One region of the Rossellomorea sp. H136 genome, then DNA from elsewhere that is predicted to be linked to it. Evidence: predicted binding sites of a transcription regulator. Region 1 holds the regulator's gene; each other region holds the start of a gene.

Region 1 (5,025 bases):
CTGTTCGTCTTTTCCATATCCGATGGTAAGGTCTTGGACGTGAAGAACATCATTTCCACTTGGACGATCAATTTGAAAAGCAAAGTTGGCAGATTTCTCATCACCCAAAGGCCTATCCATCTTGTCCATTCGTTCCAGCTTTTTTCTGCGGCTTTGGGCCATCTTGGTCGTCGAGGCACGGGCGATATTCCGTTGAATGAAGTCTTCGAGTTTCGCGACCTCCTGTTGCTGGCGCTCGAACATCTTAAGATCCTTTTCGTAGTCTTCCGCTTTCTGTTCAAGGTATTTACTGTAATTCCCCAGGTATTTCTTGCTTCGGTTCCGGGAAATCTCATACACTTGATTGACGACGCTATCCAGGAAGTACCGGTCATGGGAAACGATCAGGACGGCTCCTTCATAGCTTTGAAGGTACGTCTCAAGCCATGACAAAGTCTCAATATCAAGATGGTTGGTCGGCTCATCAAGAATGAGAATGTCAGGTTTGGTTAAAAGAAGTTTCCCAAGAGCGAGACGGGTTTTCTGGCCACCGCTCAATGTGGATATCTTTGTATCGTAATCAAAATCTGCGAAATTCAATCCGTGAAGAACAGAGCGGATATCTGCTTCATATTGGTAACCACCGGAATCCTTGAACCTGACTTGAAGCTCATCGTATTCTTTTAATACGCGTTGATAGAGCTCTTCTTTTTCATACACCGAAGGATCAGCCATCTGCTGCTCCAATGTTCTTAATTGCTTTTCCTGTCTCTGCAATTCCTCGAAGACGGTCAACATTTCCGACCAAATGGATAAATCAGATTCCAAGCCGGTATTCTGAGCCAGGTATCCAATGGAAACCCCTTTTGGTTTCGTGATGTCTCCGGAATCATAGGAGAGATGACCTGCAATTATTTTTAAAAGAGTCGACTTTCCTGCCCCGTTGCGTCCGACGAGAGCCACCCGATCTCTTGTCTGTATTTCAAGCTTGATATTTGATAGGATATTATCTGCACCAAAGTTTTTCGTTAGTTGATTCACTTGTAGTAGAATCATGACGTTTCACCTCTATTTCATAGTGCTAGTGTACCGTATTTGGGAGGGGGACGGCAATAAATCGACTATTAATCTTCGTACACTTAGGATAAAATATAGTGTATGATGGTTAGTAGAGTATTAAATTCTGTATGCTTTCAATTTTGGAAGCGGTATCAGAGGTTTTGAATAGATGTGGGGGAATACAATATGAACCAGGATACAACGAAAATTCCACAGGCAACGGCTAAGCGCCTTCCGCTATATTATCGCTTTATCAAGAATCTGTACTCGTCGGGAAAGCAGAGAGTTTCATCGAAAGAATTGAGTGAAGCGGTGAAGGTTGATTCTGCCACGATACGCAGAGATTTTTCTTATTTTGGAGCGTTAGGTAAAAAGGGTTATGGATATAATGTCAATTACCTACTATCCTTTTTTCGTAAGACATTAGATCAAGATGCCATTACGAAGGTTGTGCTGATAGGTGTAGGGAATCTCGGTACAGCGTTTCTTCATTATAATTTCATAAAAAATAATAATACTAAGATTGAAATGGCTTTTGAAGTGGATGAAAAGAAGGTTGGGACACAAATCAGCGATGTACCCGTTTTTCATTTAAATGATTTAGAAGAGGGTCTTGAAGGGCATGATATTGAAGTGGCCATTCTGACAGTTCCGGCATCTTCTGCTCAAAATATCACAGACCGATTGGTATCTTCAAATATTAAAGGAATCCTGAATTTCACTCCTGCAAGATTAACGGTGCCGGACCATATCCGCGTCCATCATATTGATCTGGCAGTTGAGCTTCAATCACTGGTATACTTCTTAAAGCATTATTCAGAGGATGACACGGAAATGTCACAAGATGGAATCATATCCGAATAGAAAATAATTCGTAAATACGTTATGATAGAATGGTAAAAGAGGAGGTGTCTCATTATGTTAGGTGCAGGTAGTATCGTATTAATATCGGTTGTTGCTTTACTGATCTTTGGGCCAAAGAAATTGCCTGAGTTAGGGAAAGCAGCTGGTAATACATTACGTGAATTTAAGAATGCAACAAAGGGCTTAGCAGATGATGAGGACGATAATAGTAAAAAAGCTAAGTAGGGTAGGATGAACGCCATGAGTCAAAGTCAAAGAGACATGACAGTCTATGAACATATAGGAGAATTGCAAAAACGACTCATGTTTGTAGTCGTTTTCTTCTTGTTAGCGGTAATTGGGAGCTTTTTTCTTGCGGAACCGTTGATTCGATATTTGCAGCACGCAGATGAAGCGAAAGAATTGACGATGAACGCCTTTCGGATTACAGACCCTCTCAAAATCTATATGGAAATGATCATGTTTATTGCGATCATCATGACATCACCCATCATTCTATTTCAAGTATGGTCGTTCGTAAGTCCAGGCTTATATGAGAAAGAGAGGAAGGTAACGCTTAGTTACATACCGATTTCTGTCATTCTTTTCTTAGGTGGATTGTCATTTTCATATTTTATTTTGTTTCCATATGTTGTGAAATTCATGATGGGTTTATCAACCAATTTGAATATCCAGCAAGTGATTGGAATTAATGAATACTTTCATTTCTTGTTTCAAATAACCATTCCATTTGGATTTCTATTTCAACTGCCGGTTATTATGCTGTTTCTGACACGCCTGGGGATTATTACCCCGATGCTGCTGGCGCAAATGAGAAAAGTGGCGTACTTCGTATTGTTGGTCATCGCGGCCTTCATTACACCGCCGGACATCGTCTCGCATTTAATGGTAACCGTTCCTTTGCTGCTTCTTTATGAAATCAGTATTTGGATTTCTAAAATCGGATATAAAAAGGTTTTAGAAGCAGAACAAAAGCTTGAAATGGAACAGTTCGAGGATATAAATAAGGATTGATCAAATGATCAATCCTTATTTTTTATTCTCTATTTTCTTTTTGATTTTGAAATGCAACAACACCATCCGCAACCCTGAACCAAAATCAAGGGTTGCCAGAAAGACGAGCATATAAGCGAAAAATCCCCAACCATCATCCTGTACATTTTGCACAGCAAAGTATGTGAAGAGCACACCGAGAAGGAGATAGATCACGCCTGAGAATAATGGTGATCTCCTCATAGAAATAATCCTCCAATAAATCCTTGTATTTGTTCAGCTTCGTTGATCATTTTTTCAATTTCATCCTTATAGATAGATTGCATTAGAACGACCGTTGTATTCATGGCAACATGGGCAAATATTGGAACCAGTATCCGCTTCGTTTTGACATAAAGAAACGCAAAGGTAAAGCCCATAGCAGAGTACAAGATCACATGCTCAGGCTCAAAATGAGCAAGGGCAAAGATAACAGAGCTGATTAACGCGGCGAAGAAGAAATTCATCTTTTCATAAAGAACACCGAAGATAATCTTTCTGAATACAATCTCTTCCAGTATAGGTCCGATGATTGCAGCGACCATCATGGATAGAGGTACCTTTTCAATAATGCTGATAATCATCTGAGTGTTTTCAGATCCCATCTCGATTCCAAGCGCATACTCGAGTTGTATGGCGACGGATTGAGCAATGAACGCCATAAAGATCCCGACCACTGCCCATACAATGGACCCCCCTGCATTCATGGGAGCGGTTCGTTCAAGTCCTGTGCTTGTTTCACTCTTCCTTAGAATGGCCCACACAACGAGCAGGGTTAACGTAAAGCTGATGACGAGCCAGTATCCCGGAACAACACTCCTAACTGTATCTTCGGGCTGACCAAGCACATCTACACCAATCTTAAATAATAAGGGGATGCCTACAACACTTGAAAGCTGCATAACAATATAGGTAATTAAGATATATCCGAAATGTTTTTTCAACGTATGATCTCCTTTAGCACCTGTTCGATGAGGATAACCTCATTTCATCTTGAACTCACTCTTGTACAATTCTACTAAGAAAAGAGGAACTGTTCAAATCTAAGGTTTTTGTTAGAATTGTCACACTTCAATCAACTTAAGAATAAAGGCATATGGTGAGGCATAGTATAGGAAGGTGTGAAAAAAAGAGAAATATGACGAAAAAAATTTTAAGCAGGACTCTTGCAAAATGAAAACGAATTAATTAATATAATAGTTGTGTTAGCACTCACAACGATCGAGTGCTAATAAATATCATTTACATAATTCAAGGAGGTTGTTTCACTTGTTAAAACCACTAGGTGATCGCGTCGTTATCGAGCTAGTTGAGTCAGAAGAAAAAACAGCAAGCGGTATTGTGCTACCGGATTCCGCAAAGGAAAAGCCACAAGAAGGTAAAGTGATGGCTGTAGGTACTGGTCGCATTCTTGACAACGGTGAGCGCGTTGCTCTTGAGGTAGCTGTCGGCGATCGAATCATTTTCTCTAAATACGCTGGTACAGAAGTGAAATACCAAGGCACAGAATACCTGATCCTTCGTGATAGCGATATTCTGGCTGTAGTTGGCGAATAATCAAACTTCGTATATAAACAAAACCAATACTTTATTTAAATAAGAGGAGGACTTTATCAATGGCTAAAGATATTAAATTCAGCGAAGAAGCACGCCGTTCCATGCTTCGCGGTGTAGATCAATTAGCAAATGCAGTAAAAGTAACTCTTGGACCAAAAGGACGTAACGTGGTACTTGAGAAAAAATTCGGTTCACCACTTATTACAAATGATGGTGTTACGATTGCTAAAGAAATCGAACTGGAAGACGCATTCGAAAACATGGGTGCAAAACTGGTTGCTGAAGTAGCAAGCAAAACAAATGAAATTGCCGGTGACGGTACAACGACTGCAACGGTCCTTGCTCAAGCGATGATCCGTGAAGGTCTTAAAAACGTTACAGCTGGTGCTAACCCTGTTGGCGTTCGTAAAGGTATCGAAAAAGCGGTTCAAGCGGCTATCGAAGAATTAAAAGTGATCTCAAAGCCAATCGAAGGCAAAGATTCCATCGCTCAAGTTGCGGCAATCTCAGCTGCTGACGAAGAAGTGGGTCAAC
Region 2 (5,025 bases), 1.2 Mb from region 1:
GGCTCTGCTTATTACTGGTGTGATCATCGGATTGTTAGTCCGCCTTATGAGGACGACCTTTAAGAGTGGGTATGGTATGTCTGAGGATTTATTTGATCAACCTGTGTACGTGAAGACATGCAATCATTGCCAGAGGAAGATTCCAAAAGATTATCAAAAATCTCTTTGTCTCCATTGCGGGAAGCTGGTGGAATAAGGGAAAGGTTTGAAGGACTTGTCCTTTGAGCCTTTTTTAATGGCGTTTATTTTATATGTGGAGATAATTTTGGTATGATGCTAAAGACTGTTTACATACAAACTGATGAGGTGAAGAAATGGATAAAACCATTGGATTTATAGGATGCGGAAATATGGCACAAGCGATTATGGGGGGCATACTGAGGTCTGGATTGGTGGATAAACATGCGGTTAAAGCCAGTGCCAGGACTCAGGATACGCTGGAAAAAGTAGCAGGGGAATTTGGAGTGGGGGTTACCAGTGATAATAGAAGTGTAGCAGCCTTTTCGGATATTTTGTTTTTATCCGTGAAACCTGACCAATATCGGAGCATTATCGAATCGATAAAGAATTTCCTGAAAGAGGATGTCATCGTCATTACCATTGCGGCGGGTATCACGATTGATTGGATGGAGAGTCAGCTTTCTGAATCAATGAAAATTGTCCGGACCATGCCTAATACACCGTCTCTTGTAGGTGAAGGTATGACAGCCTATTGTGTAAATAATGAAGCAACAGAAGAAGATCTTGCAGATGTACAAGCCATTTTAGAAAGCTTCGGAAAGGCTGAAATGGTAGAGGAAAGCTTGATGGATGCCATTCCGGCAGTAAGCGGATCTTCTCCCGCGTATGTGTTTATGTTCATAGAAGCTCTGGCTGATGGAGCGGTTCTGCAAGGCATTCCCCGTAAGCAGGCCTATCAGCTTGCATCGCAGGCTGTACTTGGAGCAGCCAAAATGGTTCTCGAAACGGGCACTCACCCAGGAGAACTGAAGGATGCCGTTTGCTCACCAGGAGGAGCAACGATTGAAGCGGTATCGGTTCTGGAGAAAAATAATTTTAAAGGAGCCATTTTAACGGCTATGGAAGCATGCAGCCGTAAATCGAAGTCCTTGGGTGAATAGAGTGGAAAGCATTGACCTCAAGACGGAGGGGCTAACATAATTTCAACCAAACCTGGAGGTCCGTCCCTCTTAGCATTATTCAAACTGCCAAAGTGTTATATACTTTGGCAGTTTGTTATTTATTGGGTTTGGTATTCTACTGTCAAGATGGCTGTGACGCCGATTTGCCCTGGTTGTACGGTTGTACTTTCTTCAGCGGCTTTCACAAGTCCAGTTGTTACAAAGGGGGAGACCATTGGGCTTGATTGCTCTGTGATGGACTTTGGCTGTGGATTTAGCTGCTGCCCCGATTGGCTCGATAATGTGAGTGCTTTTTGGTATGCCTTTTGATATGCGGAAGTAAGGGCTAACTGATAGGATTCAATAGGATTTGAATTGACAAATTGAATGTTTTCTACCCGATTTGCTCCGCTCTTTATGGCTTCATCCATAATCGTACCCACTTTTTCAATATCTTTTATAGTAACGCGAAATACTTGGCGAACCTCATATCCTGTGAAAATTTGCTTCCCGTCCTCATAGTTGTACTGTGGGAATACTTGATAGGTGGAGGTTTGGATATCTTTTTGTGACACACCATTATTTAATAGTGATTGAACGACTTCAGTGGACTGTTGTTGGTTTTGGTTTTGTGCCGCTTCAAGTTCTTCATCTTTAGTGAAAACACCGATAGAGACGATGGCTTGATCGGGATCCACATAAAGTGTATTCTCACCAGTTACAGTAATCGTCCCATTGGTGTTGCCGGTTCTATAGTAAGGATATGAATACATGAGCAAACCTACACGCAAGTAAAGGATTCAATTTTATCTAAATCGATGCCGAAGTATACCCATGTGAATCCGATCCATCTCCACCCGGCAATGGAACGGCGCCCAACAAAGACAGGATAAAACCAAAAAGCATCTCTTCTTAACCAAATATACGTGTAGCGGAATAAACATCTTCTGATGGCACCCGGGTCTACTGCAAAGACACTTGGTCCACCTTGTGTTCCTTGCATTACCGTTTTTTGTGGTTGGAAGTTCGGTGGTGGTCCGGGTGGTGGTTGATTTTGTCCGCCTTGCCCGCCTGTAGGTGGTGGTGAGCTGGGTGCGCCTTGTCCTCCACTTGGAAAGCCTGGAAAGCCACCGCCAGATCCTTGACCTCCCCCAGGAAAGCCGGGGAACCCGCTACCTCCCCCAGGAAAACCAGGGAATAGTTGTCTGTGATCGTACATAGAAGAACCTCCTCATAAAGAATTCTCTTTATCATATGAGGAGGTCCAATGGGCGTGCGTGTCTATTCATTTTAACAAAGGGAGTAAATCAAGAATCCATCGCTTTTTTCATCACATTTTTCAGCATCTCTGCAGAGTGAGCGAATTGGGTTCTTTCTTTATCATTTAACGGAAGCTCGACGACTTTTCTGATACCCTCGCCATTAATAATTGCAGGGACACCGATGTATATGTCTTCCTGATCATATTCTCCATCAAGGAGAGCAGAAACGGTTAAAATGCTATTTTCGTTGTTAAAGATAGCTTTGGTAATCCTGGCAAGCCCCATGGCTATGCCGTAATAGGTTGCGCCTTTCCGTTCAATGATGTGGTAGGCTGCATCTCTTACATTGACGAATATATCATCGAGCTGATTCTGCACGTCATCTTGGTGGAGATCAATCAACTCACTTAAATGACTTGCGCCTACAGTCGTGTGGCTCCAAACAGGAAACTCAGTATCTCCATGTTCTCCCATAATATAGGCATGAATATTCCGTGTATCAATATCAAAATGCTCTCCGACTAAGTAACGAAGTCTTGCTGTATCGAGGATCGTCCCTGATCCGATGACTCTTTCTTTCGGCAGACCGGAAAACTTCCACGTTGAATACGTCAAGATGTCGACAGGGTTCGTCGCCACAAGGAAAATGCCGTTGAATCCACTATTCATGACAGAGTCTACAATGTTTTTAAAGATTTTCACATTCTTTTCCACCAGGTCCAGACGGGTTTCACCCGGCTGCTGGTTCGCTCCTGCCGTAATCACGACCAAGTCAGCATCTTTACAATCACTGTAATCTCCTGCAGATATTTTCATAGGGGAAGCGAAAGCAAGACCATGATTTAAATCACGTGCGTCTCCGTCAGCTTTCTCCTTATTCAAATCAATCATCACAAGTTCATGTGCGATTCCTTGATTCAAGAGAGCAAAGGCATAACTTGAACCTACAAATCCTGTACCGATTAAAGCTACTTTGTTAGTGCACTTGATTGTCATACGTCCTCACCTATTCACTAATTATTTGTAAATAAATTGGTCCATGAATCTAACAATGGCCAGATTAAAAGAAAGTAATAAAGCTTTAAGTATACGAGTGGAGATATTGTGAAGTAATTCACAATAAAATGATAACACGAAACAGATTGTTATTCTAGTCTGAAATATAGCCTAACATACATAAATGTGAATGAATTCACAAACTTGTCATACAGAGGAATGGACCCAGGTCCTTCTTTCAAAAAAAAGGGTTTTTTTTGATATGTGATGAATGTATAGAGGAAGAGGAGAGTTATGGGAGGTGTGTGTATGAATGTCAGGAGTGGGGATTTATATATCCGTCGGTTAGAGGAGGAGGATAAATACACGTTGGCAAGGTGGTTGCAGGATCCAGTGGTACTGGAGTTTTATGAAGGGAGGGACCGCCCCTTCACTCTTCAGATGGTGGAGGAGAAATTCCTGGCAGAGAGGGACGTCTTAGGTTGTCTGGTCGAGTATGAGGGGAATGAAATTGGTTATCTCCAGTATTATCAGCTTGATGAAGAAACAATGATACGATATGGTTACACGAATTTAGATGAAGTGATTTACGGTACGGATCAATTCATCGGAGAAGCGACATATTGGAACAGGGGAGTAGGGACGAAACTCATTCGAGCTGTAGTAGAGTACTTGCTCAAGAAAGAGGGGGTCCACCGCCTCGTGGTGGATCCCATGACTTGGAACACCAGAGCGATCCGTTGCTATGAGAAATGTGGGTATAGTAAAGCGAGAATACTACGGGAGCATGAGCTTCATGAAGGCAAACACCATGATTCCTGGTTGATGGAGTTCATTCCCGAATAAATGGGTGATTTCAAATGAATAGAAAAATAGAAAAAGCCATTGCATTGAGAGAGTCGGGAGAATATGCAGCTTCCATTAAAAGGTGGAAGCGATTGATTGGGGAAGAACCAGATAATGGTTTTCTCCATTACCAATGTGCATGGAGCCATGACGCAATGGGACTCGAAAGCGAAGCCGCTCCTTATTACGAGAATTCGATTCAATTGGGACTGGATGATAAAGATTTACAAGGCGCGTATCTTGGATTAGGGAGTACATATCGGACATTGGGAGAGTATGAAAAAAGCAAATCGGTGTTCGAGAAAGGAATAGGACGATTTCCTGAAAATAAAGTGTTGTCGGTCTTTTATTCTATGACCCTCTATAATTTGAACGAACACAGTCAAGCAATGGAGCTACTCCTGACATGCATTGGAGAATCATCACAAGACTCCACCATCGAACCTTATAAAAAGGCGATAACATTTTATGCTGGTCAATTGGACGTTGTATGGAAATAAGGGTAGCAGTTCTGCATGACGGCTCATTTTTATGGCTGGAAAGTAAATAGGAGTGAATGAAGTTGGCAATTACACAACTGTATCTAGTGAGGCATGCTCACTCGGAATACACCCCCGAGGAGTTAACCAGACCCTTATCAGGCAAAGGTAAAGTGGATGCTGAGCATGTAACGGAATTATTAAAGAATGAAGAGATTGATGCAGTATGTTCCAGTCCGTATAAAAGGGCGGTGGAAACCGTTGAAGGGACAGCCCGCTATATTGGTCAGGGAATCAATTTGTATGAAGAAATGAGAGAAC
Region 3 (5,025 bases), 1.6 Mb from region 1:
CAACAGCAGTACGGTTGATCGTACCAATTCTGATTGGGGTATACACATTAGACAAAGCAATCAGGCAAAAAGATTCCAATTTACTATTTACACTAGTTGGAATTATCGCAGGACTCTATGTATTGAACTACGTTGCAAATGTGCTCAGGATCAGGTGGATGAATCAGCTGGGGCAAGGAGTTATTTATGATTTAAGAAAGCACTTATTCAGCCATGTTCAATGGCTATCTCATCGCTTCTTTGATCAGAGATCAGCCGGTTCCATCCTGGTTCGAATCATGAATGACATTAACTCCCTACAGGAGCTCTTTACAAACGGAGTTATTAATCTTTTAATGGATATCATTCTACTCATTGGAATCATCGTCATACTCTTTACGTTAAGTCCTGAGTTAACACTTGCCGTCATGGTCATTCTGCCAATCATGTTTTTTATCTCAACCAGCTTGCGAAAAAACATCCGCAGATCCTGGCAAATGGTTCGTCTCAAGCAATCGAAGCTGAACTCCCACCTGAATGAAAGTATTCAAGGAATCCGTGTTACTCAATCATTCACTCAAGAAAAAGAAAACATGGCCTTCTTCGATGGGGTAAACACTGAAAACTTCGATAGCTGGAGAACAGCTACAAAGAAAAATGCCATGTTCCGCCCGCTGGTAGAACTGACAAACGCCATCGGGACAGCGGTCCTCATATGGTACGGTGCCCATCTCATTCAAGGCGGCTCACTGGAACTGGGAGAATTCGTTTCATTTGCTTTCTACCTGGGGATGTTCTGGGAACCCATTTCAAGGCTCGGTCAAGTTTACAATCAATTACTGATTGGAATGGCTTCGTCGGAGCGTATCTTTGAATTCCTTGATGAACAACCGATTGTAAATGAAAAAACGAATGCGGTGAACCTGACTGACATCAAAGGAAGAATACAGTTTGAGAATGTAGAATTCTCTTATGATGACAAACGAAAAGCACTCCAAAACATCAACCTTGAAATGAAAGCAGGCCAGACCGTCGCATTAGTTGGTCATACTGGATCAGGAAAAACGACAATCGCTAACCTGATCAGCCGTTTTTACGATCCAACGAACGGTGAAGTGAAGATTGATGGAGTAAACCTGAGGGATGCATCGGTTTCAAGCTTACGAAGCCAAATCAGCATCGTTTTGCAGGATACTTTTATCTTCTCGGGAACGATCATGGATAACATCCGATTCGGACGCCCTGATGCTACGGACGAAGAGGTTAAGAAAGCCGCCGAAGCAATCGGTGCCAATGAATTTATCGAGAAGCTTTCCAATGGTTACGAGACCGAAGTGGAAGAACGGGGCAACGTTTTATCCGTTGGTGAAAGACAATTATTGTCTTTTGCACGAGCACTTCTTGCGAACCCTCGAATCATTATTTTAGATGAAGCAACAGCATCTATTGATACGGAAACAGAAGTTAAAATTCAAAACGCGCTAAAAAAACTACTGAACGGTCGCACTGCAATCATCATCGCCCACCGCCTATCTACGATACGTGAGTCGGACAATATCTTTGTTCTGGAAAATGGAAGAATTAAAGAATCCGGTAACCACGATGAGCTGATGGAGCAACAGGGTGATTATTATGAATTGGTTAAATCGCAGTTCAGGATGTTGGATGCGATGTGAGTTTGGAGGAGCCCTGCACTGGTGTGTGTGGGGCTTTTTTGTTAGGGGAGTGGTGGTGTGAGGTGTTATAGGTGGTTTAGGGGCGGTGGGATGTTGCGAGGAATTTGTCGTAATTTGCAGAACGGTCGGTATAGTGAAAAAAAGGTTGATAAAATCAATTTTCGGTTGCTAAACCAGAATAACGGTTGATAAATCTCTCTAACGGGAGATACAAAAATCATTACTTGAATTATTCCAAAAATAAAGGGAATTCTTGTTAGAAAATAGAATACTAGTTAGTACCAAATTGGAAAGGAATGATAATTTGATCATTAAAGTAAGAGATATCCCCTTAATTATCATCTATTTTGAAGCCTTGTTAAGGAGGCTACCCCGAGAATCCAGCCTCAGATCCAAGATTGAAGAAAACTTGCTTAAGGCTTGGACAGGTTACCATGGAGAGTGTAAAGTAGACCGGCAGTTGAGTACAATTGATAATCAACATATGCTCGTCCTTAACGATCTCTGTATACCAATGGGGGAGAGTTTCTTTCAAATTGATACTCTAATTCTCACTAGAAATTTTATATTGATTTTAGAAATAAAAAATATAGCTGGATCCATGGAATTCGGAGCTCAATTTGAACAATTTTCCCGGACTCTTAATGAAGAAGTAACAGGCTTCCCTAATCCCCTCTCACAAGCGAATAGATATAAGATTCACCTCACACAATGACTCCATAAGAAAAAACTCCCTATTATTCCAATTGAATTTTTAGTTGTATTCACAAACTCTTCTTCTTTAATATCTACCTCAAATCAGAGTAAGGAGGCTTTGGATAGGGCTATCAGAATAGAGAATCTCGTTGCAAAATTTCTTTCCATTCAACATAGTTGCTCTAATTCGAATTCAATTTTTGAAGTTAAGGAAATTAAAAAGATTGCCAATACCCTAATGAAGGAGCATGCTCCATTTTCTAAATATCAACAACAGCATGAAGGAATCATACCTGGTGTTAGGTGTACCAGCTGCGAGAGATTCAATATGGTACGTAACATGAGATCTTGGTACTGTCCTGATTGTGGAGAACTTGACCGGAATGCTCACCAACAGGCCATTTATGATTACTTACTCCTAGTAAGCCCGATTATTACTAACAAACAAGCAAGAGAGTTCTTAGGTGTTGAATCCTCCAGAGTGGCCAATCTTCTACTAAATAACATGAACCTTACCTCAAAAGGTAAAGGAAAAGGTTGAATCTATTCTCTCCCAAAAACTTCACCCATCAGTAATCTCTAGTCAATTTTTGTACCAATATATCTTGAAAAACAAGCCACATGCCCCCAAGCAACATCATTGCCAACCACCCCAAAAACCTCTAAAATAAAAGACCAATCAATGTTTGTGAAAAACGTCACAAAATATTCATGTTCAACATATCACAAACTCATTTTCAGGTTTTATAATGAAAAATAAGTGATAAACAGTAGAAAAGAGTTGTTTACGATAGTAAGTAGATCAGTAGGGGGAGTATAGAATGGTTTTAGATGGTGTAATTTTGAGTAGAATGCTCACTTCGACAACCCTTGCATTCCATATTATTTTTGCGACGATTGGGGTAGGGGTGCCGATTATGATTTCCATTGCGGAATTTATGGGAATCAAACGAAATGATCCTCATTATCTTTTGCTTGCCAGAAGATGGGCGAGAGGATTTACCATTACGGTTGCGGTGGGAGTTGTAACAGGTACAGCCATAGGGTTGCAGCTGTCTTTATTGTGGCCATCATTTATGCAGGTGGCCGGACAAGTGATTGCATTGCCATTATTTATGGAAACTTTTGCGTTTTTCTTTGAGGCTATCTTTTTAGGAATCTATCTTTATACTTGGGACCGTTTTAAGAATAAGTGGATTCACTGGCTGTTGACGATTCCGGTTATGATTGGTTCTTCGGCTTCAGCACTGTTTATTACAACGGTGAATGCGTTTATGAACACTCCTCAAGGATTTGAATTAGAGAATGGAAAAGCGATTAATATCGATCCGATTGCTGCAATGCTGAATCCTGCCACGCCTACGAAAGTGTTTCACGTATTGACGACTGCCTATTTAACATCGGCTTTAGTGTTGGCGGCGATTACGGCATTCGCGATTCTTCGTAAAAAAGGCGGGGAATATCATAAGAAAGCCCTGCGTTTAACGATGGTTTCTGCTTTGATATTCGCTTTTGCAACCGCTCTGGCAGGGGACTTATCTGCTAAATTTCTTGCCGAGTATCAGCCTGAAAAGCTCGCTGCAGCGGAGTGGCACTTTGAAACGGAAGAGAATGCTGACTTGATCGTATTCGGAACGCTGGATGAAAATAATGAGGTCCATAATGAGATCCGCTTACCTGGATTCTTAAGTTTTCTAGCCGGGAGTTCTTTTGAGACAGAGGTTATAGGTCTGAATGAATTTCCTGAAGATGAGCGGCCGCCTTTATGGGTTCACTATATGTTTGACCTGATGGTATCAATTGGGTTCTACAGTATCTTTATTTCTTCAGCATTTGTTTTATTCTGGAAGTGGAAGAAGCGGAATGAATGGAATAAACCGTTGCTATGGGGAATTGTAGCGAGTGGACCACTTGCGATGCTAGCGATTGAATTTGGATGGATTTATGCCGAAGTGGGTCGCCAGCCATGGATTATGAGAGGGTATATGAAAGTGGCAGATGCAGCAACTAAAGCTGATGGAGTAGGCTTGACGTTTGCATTGTTTGTTGGCCTCTATATCCTTCTGGGTGTGCTATGTGTGGTTGTACTGATTAAAATGTTTAAAAATAAGCCTGCAGAGGCGGAATTAGAACAACGTTTTCCTAAGAAAGCGAGTTAAGCAGATATATATAAGACTCCTTCTTTTCAGATGACTGAGAAGAAGGAGCTTCAAGCTTTAAGGGAGGAATGGGTATGAGTTTGGAAGTTGTGGGGATTACCGTATTGTGGATTTTCCTCTATGGTTACCTGATAGTAGCCTCGATTGATTTTGGAGCCGGCTTCTTCGCCTTTTATGGGAGAATGAAAGGCAAGGAGCATACATTGAACGTGTTGATAAGTCGATACCTTTCTCCGGTATGGGAAGTAACCAACGTCTTTTTTGTCTTCTTCTTTGTGGGTCTTGTGGGATTCTTTCCTGACGCAGCCTATTATTATGGAACGGCATTATTGCTTCCGGGAAGTATCGCCATCATTTTAATAGCTATAAGAGGAAGTTTCTATGCTTTCGGAAATTACGGATCAAAGGACAATATCGTTTATCTGTTTCTATATGGGGCGACCGGGTTATTAATTCCTGCTTCCTTATCCACGGCATTAACGATCTCAGAAGGTGGATTTCTGGAAGAGAAGGGA
Region 4 (5,025 bases), 450 kb from region 1:
GAAGCACGCAAACGTGTCATCGACCTTACAAGCAAATTTGAATTATATCCTGAAAGATAATAGATGACCTCTTCACCAGGGACGGACCTCCCTGGTGGAGAGGTTTTTTTGATGTGGAATTAGTAGAGAAGTAGATTTTTAAACATTTAGTTGTCGATTATAAAGCGATTTTGAGTAGATTCCAGCCGATTCAGGCATTCATCCGGCCGATTAACATAATTAACCAAAACCCAACACATTCACTGCAGCTTACACATCCTTTCCCACACTACTCATCTCAATTCTAACGATTCCATTACACTTCCCATCTCATGTTGCTCTTAAATTGTCTTTTATGTACAATAGTCTGAGGTGTAAAGGAAGTAGACAAACTATTTTTACATAAAATCGAAATTAAAGGAGAGAGTCGAATGGGCAAAGTATATGTATTTGATCATCCGTTAATCCAACACAAATTAACGTTTATTCGTGATAAAGAAACAGGTACGAAGGAATTTCGTGAGCTTGTTGATGAAGTAGCGACATTGATGGCGTTTGAAATCACTCGTGATTTACCGTTAGAGGATATTGATGTGGAAACACCAGTAAGCAACGCCAAGGCCAAGACACTTGCAGGGAAAAAATTAGGGATCGTTCCTATTCTGCGAGCAGGATTGGGAATGGTCGACGGAATTCTTAAACTGATCCCGGCTGCAAAAGTAGGACATGTTGGTTTATACCGTGACCCGGAGACTCTTAAACCGATTGAATATTACGTAAAGCTTCCAAGTGATGTGGAAGAGCGTGACTTCATCCTGGTTGATCCAATGCTTGCAACAGGAGGATCTGCTGTGGAAGCCATCAACTCATTAAAGAAGCGTGGTGCTGTAAGCATCAAGTTCATGTGCCTCGTTGCTTGTCCTGAAGGGGTAGACGCAATCAAGGAAGCGCACCCTGACGTTGATATCTTCATCGCGGCTCTTGATGAGAAGTTGAATGAAAAAGGTTACATCGTTCCTGGTTTAGGGGATGCTGGAGATCGTTTATACGGTACGAAATAAGAAAGGCAGGGGCATAAAATGACGAAACCAATCAAGGTAATGACGATTTTTGGAACAAGACCGGAAGCCATCAAGATGGCACCTCTCGTTCTGGAATTAAAGAAATACCCGGAAAATTTTGACACGATTGTAACCGTTACAGCTCAGCACCGTGAAATGTTGGATCAGGTTTTAAATATATTTGATATTACTCCTGATTACGACTTGAACATTATGAAAGATCGCCAGACATTAATTGATGTAACAACTCGTGGGTTAGAAGGACTGGACAAGGTGATGAAGGAAGCGAAGCCTGATATCGTCCTTGTTCATGGTGATACAACGACAACATTTGTTGCCAGCCTGGCAGCGTTCTATAACCAGATTTCAGTTGGGCATGTGGAAGCTGGGTTAAGAACATGGAATAAATATTCACCGTTTCCTGAGGAAATGAATCGTCAGCTAACTGGTGTAATGGCAGATCTTCATTTTGCACCTACTGAAAAATCATCCCAAAATCTTCTCAATGAAAGTAAAAAAGAAGAAGGGATTTTCATTACAGGTAATACAGCAATTGATGCGTTGAAAACAACTGTAAAAGATGAGTACCATCATGATGTATTGGAGAAGGTTGGGGACGACCGATTAGTCTTATTGACTGCTCACCGTCGTGAAAATCTTGGACAACCAATGAGAAACATGTTCCGTGCAATTAAGCGATTAGTAGAAGAGCATGATGATATTCAGGTGGTATACCCGGTACACTTAAATCCGGCTGTTCGTGAAGTAGCGGATGAAGTATTGGGAGATGACAAGCGAATTCACCTGATTGAGCCGCTGGATGTGATCGATTTCCATAACTTCGCATCCAGAGCACACTTGATCTTAACGGATTCAGGTGGTGTTCAAGAAGAGGCTCCTTCATTAGGGGTCCCTGTCCTTGTCCTTCGTGATACCACTGAGCGTCCTGAAGGAATTGAAGCAGGAACACTGAAGCTTGCTGGAAACGAAGAAGAAAACATTTACAAGCTTGCTAAAGAGCTACTGACTAATTCAGATGCACACAACAAAATGTCAAAAGCAACAAATCCATATGGAGATGGACAAGCTTCTTACCGAATCACCCAAGCTATTCGATACCATTTCGGTCACCTGGATGAACGTCCTAAATCCTTCGATCCGAACGAATAAACAAATAACCTAAAGGTCCGTCCCTCACCAGATTCAAACTGATGAGGGACGGACCTTTGTCTTCTATGTAAAAAATATGGAAGTTTCTCAGTTGACTGGAAGTATTTACATTAAATTCAAGGGTTACTCATAAAAAGAATTTTCTATATAATGGAGGGGCGTGTGAAGATAGAATCTATGTATGAGCGAGACCACATTCTCCCTCCGCTTTTCGGCATGTCCAGCTCCGGCGGGTAGAGGCTCGAGGTCATAAGCTAAATTGACCAAAAAGGCAAAAGTCGCCTTTCCGGTCAGTTCATCTTATGCTTGTCGCCCCAGGGCGAGCCCCCTCCGCTTTTCTGTAAATGTGTTAAAAATGTGAACAATTTGGAAACGCGTGGATAGGTTGTGAACTTTTTAACTTGAACTCATTGACATAGATAATACCCTATTGTATGCTTACAAAGGGTATAAAATGATAAGGTTTTCACAAGGGTTGAACCCGTATGGAAACGGTTTTTCATCATTTGTACAGTGTCAACGATTTCCCACTAAATCACATGTGTGGAGATGAAAAAAATGCGTCAAAATGATCGGCGCCCGTATCAATCAATGGTCTTGTATTCTGCTATTCTTTCCCAGCTTGTTGGTTCTATCTTAATAGGGATCTTCGGCGGGAGATGGTTAGATGGAATATGGAGCACCACACCACTTTTCTTAATTATTGGACTACTCCTTGGGCTCGCAACAGGAATCTACACCATGCTCCGTACAGTCCAACATTTCAATTCGGGAGATTAATGTATGCCAGAACTTCAGCAATTGTTTAACAGGCATCGTAAGTACATATTTTTCCTCCTTTCCCTTTACGTCCTCGGTTGGGGTTTTACTTCCTATCAGTCTATTTTCCTTGGGCTTATTTTGGGGACAGGCATCAGTCTGTTTAGTCACTGGCTGATTATGAGGAGAACCGTGCGATTCGGTGATGCAGTAGAATCTGGTCAAAAGGTTCGATCTTTAGGAACCTTCTCAAGGATGGCAGGTGCGGCCTTTGCAGTCATTATTGCAACGGAATACCCTGAGCACTTTCATCTCCTGAGCGTCATTATGGGATTAATGACAATTTACCTTGTCATTATGATAGATTATTTTATTCAGCAGCTTTTAGCTCATAAATAGCGGGGAAGAGAGGTGAATTTCATTGCATCATGAAAATCCTACAGCCGAGTTTTTAGGGTTAACTTTTAACCTGGCGAACGTACTGATGATCACAGTGGCAAGTGCCGTTGTTTTCTTAATCGCCGTTCTGTCAACTCGTAGACTGGCCATGAAACCGACCGGAGTGCAAAACTTTATGGAGTGGGTCATGGACTTTGTCAAAAATATTGTGAAAAGTAATATGGATTGGAAAACAGGTGGTCGTTTCCATCTCCTTGGACTTACTTTACTCATGTACATTTTCGTTTCAAATATGTTAGGACTTCCGTTCTCGGTAGTCATTGACCACGAATTATGGTGGAAGTCACCAACAGCGGATCCAGTTATCACTATGACCCTTGCAGTTATGGTCGTTGTGTTAACACACTATTATGCAATCAAGATGAAAGGCTTCGGTGAATACGGTAAAGACTTCTTCAGACCTATGTCGTTCTTATTCCCGCTGAAGATCATTGAAGAATTTGCCAACACACTAACGCTTGGTCTTCGTCTTTACGGTAACATCTACGCTGGGGAAATCCTGCTTACTTTACTGGTAGGAAGCCTCGCACACATGGGAGCAGCCGGATTACTGGGTGCCATTATCCCAACGATTGTATGGCAAGCTTTCTCAATTTTTGTCGGCGCAATCCAATCATTTATTTTTGTTATGTTAACGATGGTTTATATGGCTCACAAAGTCAGCCTGGACCATTAATATATACCCTGTTCAAAAATTGAACAAAACTACTCAAAACATTTTTTCATACATTTAAAGGAGGAAATTCAGAATGGGTCTTTTAGCAGCAGCAATTGCAATCGGTTTAGCAGCACTAGGTGCAGGTATTGGTAACGGTCTTATTGTTTCACGTACGGTAGAAGGTATGGCTCGTCAACCGGAAGCTCGTGGAATGCTTCAAACTACAATGTTCATCGGGGTTGCGTTAGTAGAGGCGATTCCTATCATCGCAGTAGTTATCGCATTCATCGTAATGGGTCAATAATAGCAGTTTAAAGTTCAAGATGGCGAAGATCATTCGATAAGAACCTTCGCCATTCCTTTATGTTTAGTACTTATGAACATGTGACTATGAATGATACGGCATTTGCCGATATTGTACAGCTTTCTTTATGGAAGGCATTGACTCTTGAAGGGAGTGAAACCGCGTGCTTACAAACGCATTTGTCCTTGGAGCTGGTGGCGGCTTTACAGGTGGAGATATCGTATTCCAGCTTGCTATGTTCCTTATCCTTCTTGCGTTACTGAAGAAGTTTGCCTGGGGTCCTTTGATGGGCATCATGCATGAGCGTGAGAATCACATTGCAAGCGAAATAGAAGCGGCTGAACAAAGCCGTCTAGAAGCAAATAAGAGCTTAGAAGAACAGCGTCAACTATTAAAAGAGGCTCGTCAAGAAGCGCAAGCGATGATCGAGAACTCTAAGAAGCAAGGCGATGAGCAACGTGAACAAATCATCATTGCCGCTCGTCAGGAATCTGAGCGCTTGAAAGAATCTGCGAAACGTGAAATCGAGACGCAGAAAGAACAAGCGATGGCAGCATTACGCGAGCAGGTTGCTTCACTATCTGTTCTGATTGCATCGAAAGTGATTGAAAAAGAACTTTCTGTTCAAGATCAAC

Evidence for each region. The regulator Rex, encoded in region 1, represses fermentation and respiration genes when NADH is low (regulators of the CRP and FNR family bind a similar motif). The targets are predictions, from matches to a motif close to TTGTGAAATATTTCACAA.
Region 2: a site for Rex is predicted at 3,486-3,503, ahead of ACYH0O_RS07555 (L-lactate dehydrogenase). Genes of this name have one in related genera too.
Region 3: a site for Rex is predicted at 3,038-3,055, ahead of ACYH0O_RS09455 (cytochrome ubiquinol oxidase subunit I). Genes of this name have one in related genera too.
Region 4: a site for Rex is predicted at 2,596-2,613, ahead of ACYH0O_RS23850 (AtpZ/AtpI family protein). Genes of this name have one in related genera too.

The regions. Positions count from the first base shown of each region.
Region 1 is NZ_CM166371.1:261,800-266,824, forward strand. Features, by position in the region: gene ACYH0O_RS01480 (ABC-F family ATP-binding cassette domain-containing protein) at 1-1,035, opposite strand, end outside; gene ACYH0O_RS01485 (redox-sensing transcriptional repressor Rex) at 1,225-1,902, shown strand; gene ACYH0O_RS01490 (twin-arginine translocase TatA/TatE family subunit) at 1,957-2,127, shown strand; gene tatC (twin-arginine translocase subunit TatC) at 2,143-2,916, shown strand; gene ACYH0O_RS01500 (YdiK family protein) at 2,932-3,138, opposite strand; gene ACYH0O_RS01505 (CPBP family intramembrane glutamic endopeptidase) at 3,135-3,878, opposite strand; gene groES (co-chaperone GroES) at 4,204-4,491, shown strand; gene groL (chaperonin GroEL) at 4,551-5,025, shown strand, end outside.
Region 2 is NZ_CM166371.1:1,492,075-1,497,099, forward strand. Features, by position in the region: gene proC (pyrroline-5-carboxylate reductase) at 315-1,121, shown strand; gene ACYH0O_RS07545 (SIMPL domain-containing protein) at 1,241-1,894, opposite strand; gene ACYH0O_RS07550 (hypothetical protein) at 1,903-2,340, opposite strand; gene ACYH0O_RS07555 (L-lactate dehydrogenase) at 2,429-3,379, opposite strand; gene ACYH0O_RS07560 (GNAT family N-acetyltransferase) at 3,689-4,225, shown strand; gene ACYH0O_RS07565 (tetratricopeptide repeat protein) at 4,240-4,725, shown strand; gene ACYH0O_RS07570 (histidine phosphatase family protein) at 4,794-5,025, shown strand, end outside.
Region 3 is NZ_CM166371.1:1,865,983-1,871,007, forward strand. Features, by position in the region: gene ACYH0O_RS09440 (ABC transporter ATP-binding protein) at 1-1,655, shown strand, start outside; gene ACYH0O_RS09445 (nuclease-related domain-containing protein) at 2,065-2,370, shown strand; gene ACYH0O_RS09450 (hypothetical protein) at 2,470-2,892, shown strand; gene ACYH0O_RS09455 (cytochrome ubiquinol oxidase subunit I) at 3,173-4,510, shown strand; gene ACYH0O_RS09460 (cytochrome d ubiquinol oxidase subunit II) at 4,585-5,025, shown strand, end outside.
Region 4 is NZ_CM166371.1:4,759,502-4,764,526, reverse strand. Features, by position in the region: gene ACYH0O_RS23865 (serine hydroxymethyltransferase) at 1-60, shown strand, start outside; gene upp (uracil phosphoribosyltransferase) at 411-1,040, shown strand; gene wecB (non-hydrolyzing UDP-N-acetylglucosamine 2-epimerase) at 1,059-2,210, shown strand; gene ACYH0O_RS23850 (AtpZ/AtpI family protein) at 2,769-2,990, shown strand; gene ACYH0O_RS23845 (ATP synthase subunit I) at 2,994-3,368, shown strand; gene atpB (F0F1 ATP synthase subunit A) at 3,391-4,104, shown strand; gene atpE (F0F1 ATP synthase subunit C) at 4,178-4,390, shown strand; gene ACYH0O_RS23830 (F0F1 ATP synthase subunit B) at 4,554-5,025, shown strand, end outside.